Regions from separate parts of the Clostridium sp. Marseille-Q7071 genome, predicted to be linked through region 3. Evidence: riboswitches for the same ligand, from Rfam matches in the RefSeq annotation. Region 3 holds a riboswitch; each other region holds the start of a gene.
The links. Region 3 has a riboswitch for cobalamin ahead of ACWPW7_RS18840 (ABC transporter substrate-binding protein). Riboswitches for the same ligand answer to the same signal wherever they lie in the genome.
Positions count from the first base shown of each region.

Region 1: it holds a riboswitch for cobalamin, as region 3 does, so the genes downstream of both, ACWPW7_RS18225 (ABC transporter substrate-binding protein) here and ACWPW7_RS18840 (ABC transporter substrate-binding protein) in region 3, are expected to answer to the same signal.
Region 2: it holds a riboswitch for cobalamin, as region 3 does, so the genes downstream of both, ACWPW7_RS18340 (nucleotide-binding protein) here and ACWPW7_RS18840 (ABC transporter substrate-binding protein) in region 3, are expected to answer to the same signal.

Region 1 is NZ_CBCOPR010000001.1:3,821,469-3,826,220, reverse strand. Features, by position in the region: gene ACWPW7_RS18240 (GyrI-like domain-containing protein) at 1-298, shown strand, start outside; gene ACWPW7_RS18235 (hypothetical protein) at 572-871, shown strand; gene ACWPW7_RS18230 (helix-turn-helix domain-containing protein) at 935-1,483, shown strand; cobalamin riboswitch at 1,743-1,923, shown strand; gene ACWPW7_RS18225 (ABC transporter substrate-binding protein) at 2,029-3,594, shown strand; gene ACWPW7_RS18220 (ABC transporter permease) at 3,594-4,541, shown strand; gene ACWPW7_RS18215 (ABC transporter permease) at 4,544-4,752, shown strand, end outside.
Region 2 is NZ_CBCOPR010000001.1:3,848,267-3,853,018, forward strand. Features, by position in the region: gene ACWPW7_RS18335 (nitrogenase component 1) at 1-675, opposite strand, end outside; gene ACWPW7_RS18340 (nucleotide-binding protein) at 688-1,536, opposite strand; cobalamin riboswitch at 1,668-1,857, opposite strand; gene ACWPW7_RS18345 (endonuclease) at 2,088-2,735, opposite strand; gene ACWPW7_RS18350 (methylated-DNA--[protein]-cysteine S-methyltransferase) at 2,732-3,193, opposite strand; gene ACWPW7_RS18355 (bifunctional transcriptional activator/DNA repair enzyme AdaA) at 3,193-3,774, opposite strand; gene ACWPW7_RS18360 (transposase) at 4,115-4,752, opposite strand, start outside.
Region 3 is NZ_CBCOPR010000001.1:3,955,622-3,960,373, forward strand. Features, by position in the region: partial or broken gene ACWPW7_RS18835 (FecCD family ABC transporter permease) at 1-855, opposite strand, end outside; gene ACWPW7_RS18840 (ABC transporter substrate-binding protein) at 939-2,036, opposite strand; cobalamin riboswitch at 2,169-2,362, opposite strand; cobalamin riboswitch at 2,703-2,879, opposite strand; gene ACWPW7_RS18845 (alpha/beta fold hydrolase) at 3,120-3,932, opposite strand; gene ACWPW7_RS18850 (Xaa-Pro dipeptidyl-peptidase) at 4,496-4,752, shown strand, end outside.

The sequences.
Region 1 (4,752 bases), 130 kb from region 3:
TATTGTTCCAGAAGATTATATAGAAAAAGCTTTATATGAAGTAGAAAGAAAGAAGAAATTATCGTCTATCTCTAAGATAGAGTATAAAGACTATGATGAAGGACTTGTTGCACAAATTATGCATGTGGGACCTTATACAAATGAAGGTCCTACTGTAGAGAAGCTTCATAATTATATCAAAGAATGTGGATATGAATTAAGAGGATTACATCATGAAATATATTTAAATGATTCTAGACGATGTTTACCTAATAATATAAAAACTATAATTAGACAACCTATAATGTTGAAGGAATAGGCGTTAGAATATAAAAGTTTTAATATCTTAATATTAAAAGGTGTGAAATTTAGATTTATTACTCTAAGTTTAACACCTTTTTTACTTGATATTATTAAATTTTATAAGCTGTTTATAAAGCGATTCACTTAAACTTTATTTTAGTGAATCTCATTTTACAGTATGTGCTGTATACTGTGAATTAAAGTTTAAAAATAAATAATGTAATTAAAATTCAATTTTTTTTATTAAATATAAATTTTGTACATTATTGTTTTTGATGAATATAATAATATGAATGAATTTAGTTTCTATAGAACTACCTATGCTTGTATTATTTGGCTTTTGGTTTTTAATACCATGGTAACTTTAGCAATTAATACTTATATAATGAATAAATCATATAAAGAAATATTAGGCATAGTTAGTTTTTTTATGAGAGTTATAAGTTGCTGTATAATACTTTTAGATAATGATCTAAAGGGGATTATAATAGAATATTTATCTGTTTATTTTATATTTTTAATTATAGGTGTAATGATTTCTGTAGTTGTTTTATCTTTAAATTATAGCAAAAGCTTTAAAAAAGCTTAAAGGCTAAAGATTTCATTTAAATAATGAAAATTACTATATAACAAAAGGGGAGGGGATAAAGCGATGGAAGATAGAAAAGTATTAACTACTTTAGAAGAAGTAAAAGCTATTTCTGATCCTTTTAGATACAGAATTTTAAATACACTTATAGATATGAACGAGCCAGCTACAGTAAAACAGATAGCTGATAAAATGAAAGAAGTTCCATCAAAAATATATTATCATGTAAATAAGCTTGAAAAAGTGGGAATAGTAAAGCTAATTTACACTAAAAAAATAAAGGGAATTATAACTAAATATTATGAACCCTTAGCTAGAAAGTTTGAGATAAAATGTTCAAAAGAAGTAGAGGAACCTTCTAAAATGATGCTTTTGGCAGTAAGTCAAATGATGATTTCAGAGTTTTATGATAATAGTAAAGATATATTTTTAGACTCTATGGATAAAAATATACAAGAATCAAATGGAACTATTATAAGCAAGAATGTCTATCTTACGGAAGAAGAGGCAGATGAAATAATAGAATTAATGAAAAGTTTTTTAAAAAATCATAAACAAAAAGATTCTGAAAAGCTTAGATATCATAGCTTTTTTACAATAATTGAAGAATAAGAAGTAATTTATTGAACCCCATAACTATTTTTTTAGATATTTAAGAAAAATAGTTATGGGGTTCATATATTAATAATGAAACCATTAAAAAATATTGGAATTATTAGATGTGATATGAATTAAATTTTATTATAAATTTCATTTAACTTACAATTTTTATTAGCAATATTAGCAATAAATTAAATAAAAAATAAAGTGATTAATAGGTTTTTGAAAGTATTTATAAGAAAATAAAATATTTGACATATTTTTAAATACAATGTATAATTTTGTTGAAAAATTAATAAATTTAAGAATTTAGGGAAGTTTGGTGAGATTCCAACACGAACCCATCACTGTAAGCGATGACGATGCCTAATATGCCACTGGATTAATTCTGGGAAGGCTAGGCTAAGGGGGAATCGTAAGTCAGGATACCTAAACTTAAAGAGAAATAGATTGAGGGGGGAGTAACTAAATCTAATTTTATAGCAAAGATGGGTAAGCTATGGCGTTGACTATGGCTTTTTTTTATTGTGAAAATTTAAAAGAGAAGGAATGGAGCTATGAAAAAGTTATTTAAAAACAAGATATTACTAGTATTTTTAGTGTTAACAATGGTGCTAGGAACTTTAGCTGGATGTACAACTAAAGACACCAGCATAAATGAGGATGATGAAATTGTGCTGGCAGCTGCAAGAGATTTATCGCCAGGAGCAAAGGATGCATATTATGCTACTTCTATATTATTTGTTTGGGAGCCTTTAATTGGATTAGATGATAAAGGAAATCCTTGTGCTGAATTAGCAGAAAAATGGACAAACTCTGAAGATTTTAAAGAATGGACTTTTAAGATAAAGGAAGGAGTAAAATTTCATGATGGAGTTCAATTAGATGCTGATGCGGTAATTAAAAACTTTGATCGATATATCAATATGAAAACGAAAGGATCACCATTTTATTCTTTTGATTTAGAAAAGACATATCCTAATTTAAAAGAAGTGGTTAAAGTATCTGATTATGAAGTTAAATTAATATTTAATAAACCTATATCGACACTAATATATAACATGGCTAGATTTGGTAGTGCTATGTATAGTCCACAATGCTTTGATATAAATACAGGAGATTTTACAGATATAGCAAAAGGTACAGGACCATTTAAAATTGTAGGACATGAAAAGGATCAATATACATTATTAGAAAGAAATGAAGAATACTATGGTGATAAAGCCAAGGCTAAGAAAGTAAGAGTAAAAGTTATTCCAGATGCAGAAACTAGATTTTCAGCTTTAAAATCTGAGGAAATTATGGGAGTAATGGACTTAGGAGCAATAACTCCGGAATTATCTAAAGAATTATTAAAAGATGAAAAATTTGATGTATCTACTGGAAAATCAAGTATAACTCACTTTATCTCCACTAATGGTGTTAAAGGACCATTCAGTAATGCAAAAATGAAAGAGGCCTTAAGCTTAGCAGTGGATAGAGATCTTATAGTTGATGAATTCTTTGGAGGATATGGAACTTCAACTATTAATATATTAAACCACACATCTCCTTTTGCAAAAGAAATAAAGCCAGTTCATGATAAAGAGGGAGCTAAAGAAATTGCAAAAGAAGTATTAAAAGGAGAGACAAAAGAAGTAAAATTTATAGTACCTTCTTATGGAGTAGATCGTTACCCTTATAAAACTGAAGCAGAATATATTCAATCAGCGATAAAAGATATAGGATTAAATGCAACAATAACAATTTTAGATGGAGCTGCATTTAAAGAGGCTATGAAAAAAGGAGAATATGACTTAGCTATACATCCTCAAGGGCTGCCAAATGCAGAACCTTTTACTATATTTGAGGGATATATGCATAGCGAGGGATCAAGTAATAAGTCTTATAGTTTAGGATATAAAAACCAAAGAGCAGATGAACTAATTGATAAGCTAAAAGAAACTAATGACATGGCTAAAAGAGAAGAAATTTACAATGAACTTCAGGATATATCAGCTAAAGATCCAGCGAGTATACCACTGTTCCAAGATGTTAATTTAATAGCCTTCAATAAAAAAATAAAAGGTTTTGAGGCAACAAATTATGGAACTACCCTAAACAAAATGGAGTGGAGTAAATAGTGGAAAATATTTTTAAATATATATTTAAAAAAGTATTGTCCACTATACCAGTTTTAATAGGCATAACTTTATTAGCATTTATCCTTGGAGTTATTGCACCGGGAGATCCGGCAGTTGAAGTTTTAAGTATGGACGGAATAAGTACTCCTACAGAAGAAGAAATACAAGAGGTAAGAGAAGAATTAGGATTAAATGATAATATATTAGTTCAATATGTTAATTGGACTAAAAAAGCTATTAAAGGAGATTTAGGAGTTTCTTATATAAAAAAGACTCCTGTATCAGAAGAAATACTGAGAAGGTTACCAATAACCTTCTCAGTATCATTAATGGCAATGATATTTGTAGTAATTTTTTCAATACCGTTAGCAATAATTATGGCATTAAAAAAAGATTCTTTAATTGACAATATAGGAAGAACTATATCATTACTTTTAACATCTATACCAGGATTTTGGCTTGCTATAGTTATGATGAACATATTTTGTGAAAGATTAAAAATATTACCTACTAGTGGATATGGTACACTTAAGCACTTAATAATGCCTGCCTTTGTTTTAGCAGCAGGAACAATAGGAACAATTATGAGATTAAATAGAGCTACATTAATAGAATCTCTTGGACAAAATTATATAGTTACTGCTGAAGGCAAAGGGCTTCCAGAAAGAGTGATCTTATTAAAATATGGGCTTATGAATTCAATTATGCCTATAATTACTGTTCTAGGAAATTATTTTGGAGCAATACTTGGGGGAGCAACAGTTGTAGAGGTCATTTTTGGACTTCCAGGTATGGGAAGTTATGTTATTCAAGGTATAATGAGTAGAGATTATCCTGTTGTTCAGGGATATGTTGTTTTTACAGGAGTAGTTTTTGTTATATTTAACCTTATAGTAGATTTATGCTACTTAGCATTAAATCCTAAAATAAGACTTGGAGGTAAATAACGGTGAGAAGGTTTAACAAAGTTAAAAATATGCCTCTTATTTATAAGATAGCATTTATAACACTTATTGCTATGATTTCAATAGGAATATTTGCACCAGTATTAGCACCTTATGATCCAAATGCTATAGATATGACGAAAAGACTTCAAAGCATATCTAAAGAACATCTTTTAGGAACAGATGCATTAGGAAGAGATGTTTTTAGTAGAAT
Region 2 (4,752 bases), 110 kb from region 3:
TATATTTATATTACTTCTAGAAAACTCCATGAAATCTTTAAAATCATTTAAATTACAGAAATCATTGATTTTATCATATCCACTTTTATTTATTATCTTATATAAACTACTATCCTTTGAAACTCTCTCTTCTCCTAAAATATTTACAGCTTTTTTATTAATATCATTACTTGATTTATTATGAAATTCTAAAATTTCAGCAAATATATTACTTAATCTTTCCTTTGGAAGCATTCTTCTTTTTGAAAGTGGACCTCTTTGAAATATTTTTACAGGAACTTTATATTTTTCTTCAATATATTGAATACCACTGGTAAAATCTGTTCCCATAACAATATCACTACAGGAAATATATACGATAATCCCTTTTGATGTATAATTTGAATCTACGACAATAGATTCAAGAGCACTCTTTAATGACTCCATATGACTATTAGTAATTAGATCAATATTTGTAACATTAAGCATGTAAAATCTATCTAGGAGTTCTTTTCTAAAAGCTCTAAAATAAAGTACCCTTAAGCAAGATTCTGGTCCAAGAACTAATACATGTATGTCTGGAATCTTTAAGGCAAGGTCTATAACTTCATTACAACTATCTTTATGTATGGCTCTTCTTAATACTGATTTTTCCCTAATTCTTTTTAAATCATCATGTTTTTTTAATTCTTCCATAACATTCCCCTTCTAGTTAGTTCTTATATTTAAATTTATTTGTGCAACTTCTTTTGAAAATAATTCTAATTTTTCTTCACTTAAGGGATTTGGAATACTATAATCAGCCTTGTCTAATATTTTCTTTGCTAAACCAATAAATACATTGGAAATTTCAGATTCAAAAAACTTTTCTAAGACTGTTTTTCCTTCAAGTTCTGCAATGGCTATTTCTTTACTATATGGCACTTGTGAAACCATTTGTGTAGAGCATTTATCTGCAAATTTTTTTATTACATAATCATTGGAGTCATAATTTCTATGATTATGAATAAGTCCACCAAAAATAGGGTCTTGATTTTCTGAAAATCTTTTTACACTTTTCATAATATTATTAGCTGCATACATAGACATAAACTCTGAAGAAGACACTATATATATTGCATCTACATATTTTTCCCTCATTGGAACAGAGAACCCACCGCAAACAACATCACCTAATACATCATATATAATTACATCCCAAGACTTCTGAAAGATATTAAGATGTTCAAGTTCTTCCACCATAGTTATTATGCCTCTTCCTGCACAGCCAACTCCAGCTTCAGGGCCACCTGCTTCAACACAAGAAATCCCATTAAAGCCTATCTTTATAATATCTTCTTCTACGATATTGTTTCCTTTCTCTTTAAGACTTTTAATAACAGATGGTATCTTTTTGCCTATTAAACTTCTACTAGAATCGCTTTTAGGATCACAACCTATAAAAAGAACTTTAAGTCCAATACTAGAAAAAGCTGCTGCAACATTTGATGCTATTGTAGATTTCCCTATACCACCTTTTCCATAAAAAGCTATTTTCAAAGGTTTATTTTTATTCATTCAATTCCCCTCCTCTAGAATATCTTTTAAAAATTTTCATATAAAAAAACCTCTCAATTCAAAAATCAAGAGGTTTTACTATTCCTTGTGTAAAATAAGAAATATCTAAAACACCCTCCATCACTCGTAGAGTTTCGGTGAAAAAATAGGCAGGTCTTCTGACTCAAGTATTATCATCTTTTCTACCTTCCCAGTTTCCCAGTGGTTTATTTGAAAAGACTACACTCTTACAGCGGCGGGACCGTGTGGGATTTTCACCCAGCTTCCCTTTTAATTAATGCAGGCAATTATCTGCACTAAACCTATTTCTTTATTATTCAATTTTGTTACGCTACTCCGATTATACAATAACATACTAGTTAACACAAGTAGACAAAAAACTACATAGATATATTTTTTTTTTAATATTTCTTAAAAGTTTAAATATATTTTTAATATGTATCAACTTTCTAATATGTTTAAAATTCTAAGGGACGGTTCATTTTTATTCCTAAAATTAAGAGCTTAATTTAGAATATAATTATGAATCGTCCCTTAGAACATCAATTACTTTATATAGCTACTAAAATTCTCTTTTCACATATAGATTCAAGTGGGCATTCTCTACAATTAGGTGACTTTTTACAATAACGTTTAGCATGTTCTACGATAAGGCCATGAAATTCATTATATATGTATAACTCCTTTGGTATACTCTCCTCAATTTTAATTCTTAACTCATCATAATTTTTAGGTATATCATATCCAATTCTATATAATATGCGCTTAGTATAAGTATCTACAATAAAAAAAGGAATATTTAAAGCATAAGTTAAAATTGAGTCAGCAGTCTCCCTTCCAACTCCTTTAATTTCTAATAATTCATCACGTAATACTTGTCCATTTATACCCTCTGTATTTTTAATATCATATGAGTATTTTTTAAACCATGAAGTAAGGGCCTTTAGTCTAATCGCCTTTTGATTATAGTATCCACTAGGTCGTATAATTTCTCCAAGTTCTTTATTTGAAACAGTTTCTATAAATTCTGGTGATAAATTATCTCCTAAATTGGTTATTGCTTTCTCAACATTAGTCCATGATGTATTTTGTGTAAGTATTGCTCCAACCATCATCTCAAAATCTGTCTTTGCAGGCCACCAACTTCTTTTCCCATAAGCCGTTAATAGTAAATTATAAATTTGTATTAATCCCTTCATCGCTTTGCCTCCAATAATAATAATCGTTCTTTAATATCTATTCCTCCAATATATCCATTAAGCTTACCATTACTACCTACAACACGATGACATGGAATAAAAATTGGTATTGGATTACGGTTGCATGCAAGCCCAATTGCACGTGCTGCTTTAGGTCTGCCAACCTTTTCTGCTAATTCCTTATAAGTAAAAGTTTTTCCATAAGGGATTTCACATATCAATTGCCATACTTCTTGCATAAATCCTGTTCCACTAGGGGCTAAAGGTAATGAGAAAGTTTTAAGCTTTCCGGAAAGATATTTATTAAGTTGATATGATGCTTCTTTTATTATTTCTGTCTCATAAATATCTACTTCTTGTGGTAACCTTTTATCTTTAAAGTATACACCACATATCTCTCCCTTCTTTTCCTCTATTCCAATTGTTCCTATATCTGTATCATAAAAAAATAAAGGCATTATCTTATACTCACCTCATTTATATTATTTCTTTTTCTATATTCCTTTGGTGTATATCCAACTTGTTCTTTAAAATATTTGTAGAAATTAGACAAACTTTTAAATCCAACTTCATAAGCTATTTCAAGTATGTCTAAATCAGTTTTTGATAATAAGTCCATAGACCTATTAATCCTTATCTTAAAAATATATTCATTGGGTGTTAAACTATAATATTGCTTAAATAGTCTTCTAAAATAACTTTCACTTATACCAATTTCTTGAGATATAAACTTTAAGTTAAATTCACTATTATAATTTAAAGTTAGCATATCTTTTGCTTTTTCAATTAATATTTTATTAGGTTCATAAATATGTTCATTTATATCTGGTCTACATATTTTACACGGTCTAAAGCCTGCATTTATAGCTTCATCTACACTATTGAAAAATAAAATGTTCTTTTTTAGTGGTGTCTTAGCCTTACAGGATGGTCTACAAAAAATACCTGTTGATTTAACAGCATAATAAAATAATCCATCATACTGCTTATTGCAATCTATTACAGCATTCCATTTTTCTGTAGTTGTAATCTTATCCATACTAAACTCACCTCTAAAATCATATATTAATAACAATTATATACATATATTTTTAAGCTTTCTTCCTCATTTTTATTAACCTATTCTTACCAATAAATTAATCCTTTAAGTATAAGGGACGGTTCATTTTTATTCTTATATTTTAATCTTATTTAGAATATAATTATGAACCGTCCCTTAGATAAAAAATAAAAATTCAATATTCTTGCTTATTTTAATTAATTACATATATTTAGATTTGTTATTATCTTAAGTTTTATCAAAATCTTATTGTAATATTTCAAGCTTGTCCTATTTCTTACAATCATAATAACATAGTATATAAAAAATTTTTTTTATATTAACATGCTATTTTTTGAAGATTAACTTCTACTAATTCATCTAACATAGTTTTATAAAATTTATCTTTAATTATCAGTTCTACTCCATATTTGCAAAGTATAGATACATTAGATTGTGTTATGTTCTTTAGTGTTTTGCATATTTCTTTTTGGCTTTTGCCACTGAACTGGGTTAAAAAAACTGTATATATCGCCTTTGCCTTTCTACTTTTTCTTCTATGTTTTAGTTTTAACTCTATCTCCTCAACACCTGTTTTCTCACAAATAAAATTGCTTATTTCCTTTTCTGAACAATTTCTAAGTAAGATGATTTTTTCACTTTTATATTCTGACTTATCATTTTCAAATTCCATTTCTTTAAGTTTTTCTTTTTCTATATTAAACATAGTTTTATAATAGTTCTCTCTTGCTCTTCTTTTTCTCCTACCAAAAAAACTCATTATATATTCTTCATTACAAAGATTAAATCTATTTTTTTCTAGTCCTAGATACAATGATAAGCTTGAATATGTATACTCTTCTGGCTTTTCTTTGTATTCTTTTATATCTACTGGATTTCTATGTATATATTTAGAAACTTCTATTAAATATGCATCGCTATTTATGGGCTTGCTTTTATATCTATCTCTAAATACCG
Region 3 (4,752 bases):
AAATTAGTCCTCCTATTAATGCAGATATAGGTAGTAAAAATCTTTGTTCCTCTCCAACTAACATTCGCGCCAAATGTGGTGCCACTAATCCTATAAAGCCAATTGTGCCTACAAAACATATTGCTGTAGCTGAAAGCATTGAAATTAATACTATTGACATTCTTCTCATTTTCTGAACGTCCACCCCTAAACTTATTGCTTTGCTATCACTTAAACTTAAAGCTGTTAATTTCCATGCATTTTTTGTAAATATAATTAAACATAAAAATAATACAATTATTGTAATGAACAACTTTTCCCAAGTCGCTTTTGTTAAATCTCCAAAAGACCAAAACATAAACCCTTGTAATTCCTGTTCCGTTGCAATATATTGTAATACTGCTGTTAAAGCATTAAACATAAAACTTAAAGCTATTCCAAAGAGTACTATCGTACTCTTCCCAACATGCTTTTTTTGGTAAATAAGTACATTATAGTTGCTACAATCATAGTGCAGAAAAACGCATTTATAGGAATAGCAAGATTTGTAAACGAAGGTATAAATCTAACTCCTAAAATCATACCAGTTGCTGCACCAAAAGATGCAGCGGAAGATATTCCTAAAGTGTATGGACTTGCCATTGGATTCCTTAATATGGTTTGCATCTCACATCCACCTACAGCAAGAGCAGCTCCTACTACAATCCCCATCAATGCCATAGGTAATCTTATTCCCCATATAATAGTTTTCGTCATATCGTCTGGTGCTTTTCCTAATATAGTTCTAAATACCTCAGAAACGCTGAGACCTGATGATCCAATTAAGATATTAGCAAAAAATCCAACTATGATAGCAATAATTAAAAAAATTAATATTAGCTTTTTTTCTTTGCTAAGCTTTTATAAATATATATTGCTTCTTTATTTTGTGCAATCATGCCTTCCTCCATATCCTAACTTTATTTAAGTTGCGTTGACCAAACCCCATCATAATCAAAAACCATATATTTATCATAAAACTCTTTTAATGTTGCATCTGGATCAATATCTTCAAATTCTTTAGGATAATACCACTTAGCAAGTTGCATATTTGCATAGAAAGTTTCTAGGTTTAATGCTGTTGAATAAGATATAGCATATACTTTTTTATTTTTAACTGCTGATAAATTCTCCCATCCAGGTTGTTTTGCCACCATTTCCTGAAGATAAGTCTGAGCTTCTTCTTCATTTCCACCTAATCCTAAAGCATCACCACCCATTGTTATAACGTCAGGATCTCGCTTTAACAAATACTCCGGATCAATAGTTCCGCCATTTTCCAGTTTACCACTTGGTATATCATCTGCGATATCATGCCCTCCAGCATGCTTAGCAATTATTGCCCAACTCCAAAAAGATTTTGGAGTATCACCATGAAATGTTAGTTGATGAACAGTTGGTGCAGGAGTAGTTATATTTTCCAAACGCTTATTAACTAGTTCATATTTCTCACTAATAAAATCACATATTTCTTTTGCTCGTTCTTCTTTGCCTAAAACTTTACCAATAATTTCAATATTCTTTACTCTATCTTCTAATGGCTCAATATTATAACTTAAACAAACTACAGGTATTCCAACTTCTATAACTTTATCTAATGATTCCAAATTTTGATCAGACTTTTGATTAATTAATATTACTATATCAGGTTTTAGCGAAATAATTTTTTCAGCGTCATACCCACCGTTATTAGATATTTGAGGTAAATCTTTTAACTTAGGAAATTTTGCTCCATAAGTCTTATTAAATCCTTCAATTCCTCTATTACCACCTGATGTTGCAATAATCATGTCTGCCATTTCCTCTCCGCCAACAGCAAAAAGAGAATCAAACAGACTTCTGTTATTTACAACAATTCTTTTTACTGGTTTTTTAATGGTAACTTCTCTTCCTGCTATATCTGTAAAAGTAATTTCGGATTTAGATTGTGTATTAGTTTCTTTAGCTGAATCACATCCCACAAAACAACTAATAATCATAATAAAAGTTAAAAATATTATAAGTCTCTTTTTTTTCATTTTAATTCTCCCTTTGTCCCCTATTTGAATAAATATTAATATAAAATAAGAAAATCCTGTACTTTATAATGTGAAGTACAGGACTTTCTATTTAATAATAAAAATAACACTCCCTCCTCTGTCTCACGCAAAGTAAAGATATATAACAAGGCAGGTCTTCTGACTTAGCTTCATTGTAATAATTTATCTTCCCATACAATAATAGTACAGTGATCTTAATAATTATTACTCCACTTCACAGCGGCGGGACCGTTTAGGATTTTCACCTAATTCTCTATTATGTAAATATTTTTGTAATATTTACCACCTCAAAAAATATCCATATTTATAATTTTTTTACAAAATCTATTTTAGATTACCACAATTTTTGAAAAAGTTCAACAATTTTCTACATATTATGATAGTATATAACTAATTTTAATTTTTTCAGTATTTGGTTTTGATAATAGTTCAACATATACTTCATATAAATCCTTAATAATCTCTGGATTCAAAATGAATAAAGTTTGAATTGCTACGCTAAAACTCCTACAATAAATTAAAATTTTTTTTATGCTATTTTAAAAAATAAAAAACCTCCCATTAACAAATGAGAAGTTGATATAAACATATATTATGGTTGTATGCCAAAAAACCTTAATACACCTTATCTATCAACCGTAGAGTTATTAGTGTCCATTACAGGTATGTATTCTGACTCTGGTTCTTCAATCTTATAAACCTTCCCTCTAATAAGAAGTGGCATATCTTATAAAATCTCCCCAATACAGCGGCGGGACCGTACAGGATTTTCACCTGTTTCCATATTAAGCCTAATGAGGCACCTGAAATTTACAATATTAAATATTTACACACCTATTATAAGCATGTAAATTTTATTTGTCAATTTATCTATTATAGTATTCTAATCCACATTGCCAAAAAGTAAATTGATTTTCTACAATATAATTCCATAATACTTTTCTATTTTAAAAATTTATATTACTTCTTCATTCGTATAAACCTATAAGCATGTATATTAAACAAAACACGGGGTCCTTAAATTAGACCTCGTGTTTTCTTATTCTCTGCATGATAAAAGATTTATCTCTCAATAAATTTTATCAATTCCTTATTAAATTTTTCATGTTCTTCCCAGAATAATCCATGACCACTGTTTTCAAATGGCACAAGCTTAGAATTTTTGATTTCTTCCTTTTGTACAATAGCCAATGAAAACATACAAACTTTGTCATGAACACCATGAAGAATTAAAGTAGGAACATGTATTTTTCCGAGATCAGAAAACAAGCTCTCATCTCTAAGGGAAATTGCAAGTTTAGCTGTAGACCATCCTGCCGCCTGCAATCCTAATTGGAAAAACCAATCTGAGAAAGGTCCAGTTATATACTTAAAGAAAAACATATCTCCAAATTCCCGTAACATTTTAGGACGGTCATTATATGTTTCCTCAATTAGTTTAGTTACATCTTCCTTTGGTAATCCATAAGGGAAATTTGGACGTCTAGTAAAGCTTGGAGCTGCCGCAGCAAACAAAGCAAGTTTAGATACCCCATGCCCCTTATGACGAGCCATATATCTAATAGCAATTGCTCCTCCTACAGAATGACCAGCAAGTATAATATCTTGTAACTCAAGTGTTTCAATTACACAATGAACATCGTCAGCTAATCGATTGTAGTCATAGCCTTCCCATGGTTTATCTGAATTACCAAATCCTCTAATATCAATTCCAATGCATCTATATCCCATCTCTGGAAGTTTATTAAACTGATATTCAAACAAGTTATGATTTGCAGGCCAACCATGTATAAAGAGGATTATTTTCTCCCCCATTGGGTTAATATCCTCTACATAAATTCTTACCTCTGATTCTACTCTAATATAATATCCCACAGGAATTCCTCCATTAATAAAATTATCTCAGTAACATTTTATTCCTTTAATTTAAATAGGTGAATTATTTATCCATTTTCACCCAACTATCTTGATAACTAGATGAAAAATATACAAGTTCTAGCATTTTTTTCTAAAATCATATAGCTCCTTGAAAATTCTATTATACTAGAAAAAAATAGTAACACTGTATAGTAAAAATTAGAGATATAAAAATTAATTTTAAAGCCTTTATTATATTATACGAAGATTTAAAGTAGAGATTAATATGTCAAAAAATATAACTAGTATAGACATATAGAGGCAATATTTTCTTTTTTTCTACAAGTTTTACAGGTAATTTTTATGAATTTATCCCTATATTTGAATATTAGGTTATATTTTTATGATATAATTAAATCTTGAATGCATTCATTATTTTACCAGAGGGGAGATGATAAGAAATTCTTTAAAATTTTAAATTAAAATAAAAACTTTTAACAAAGTAACTGAAAAACAGGACAAAATTTGATAAGGCCAACTAATTAATTAGAGAGCCTGACATTTATTAGGGGGGATAAGTTGTGAAAAAGATTATATCTATTGTATTAACTTTTACATTAATGTTTTCAGTAACTCCAGTTGCATATGCTACAAATGATATTAAATCATCTACTAATATCATCAGTGAAGAAATGACTGCTATGAATAACCTTGGTCTAATTCAAGGCGATGAAAAAGGATTAACACCTGAATATGCAGCAAAACAACCTACAAGAATACAAGTTGCAACTATACTTTTAAGGTTAAATGGACTTGAAGATGAAGCTAAAAAATTTGA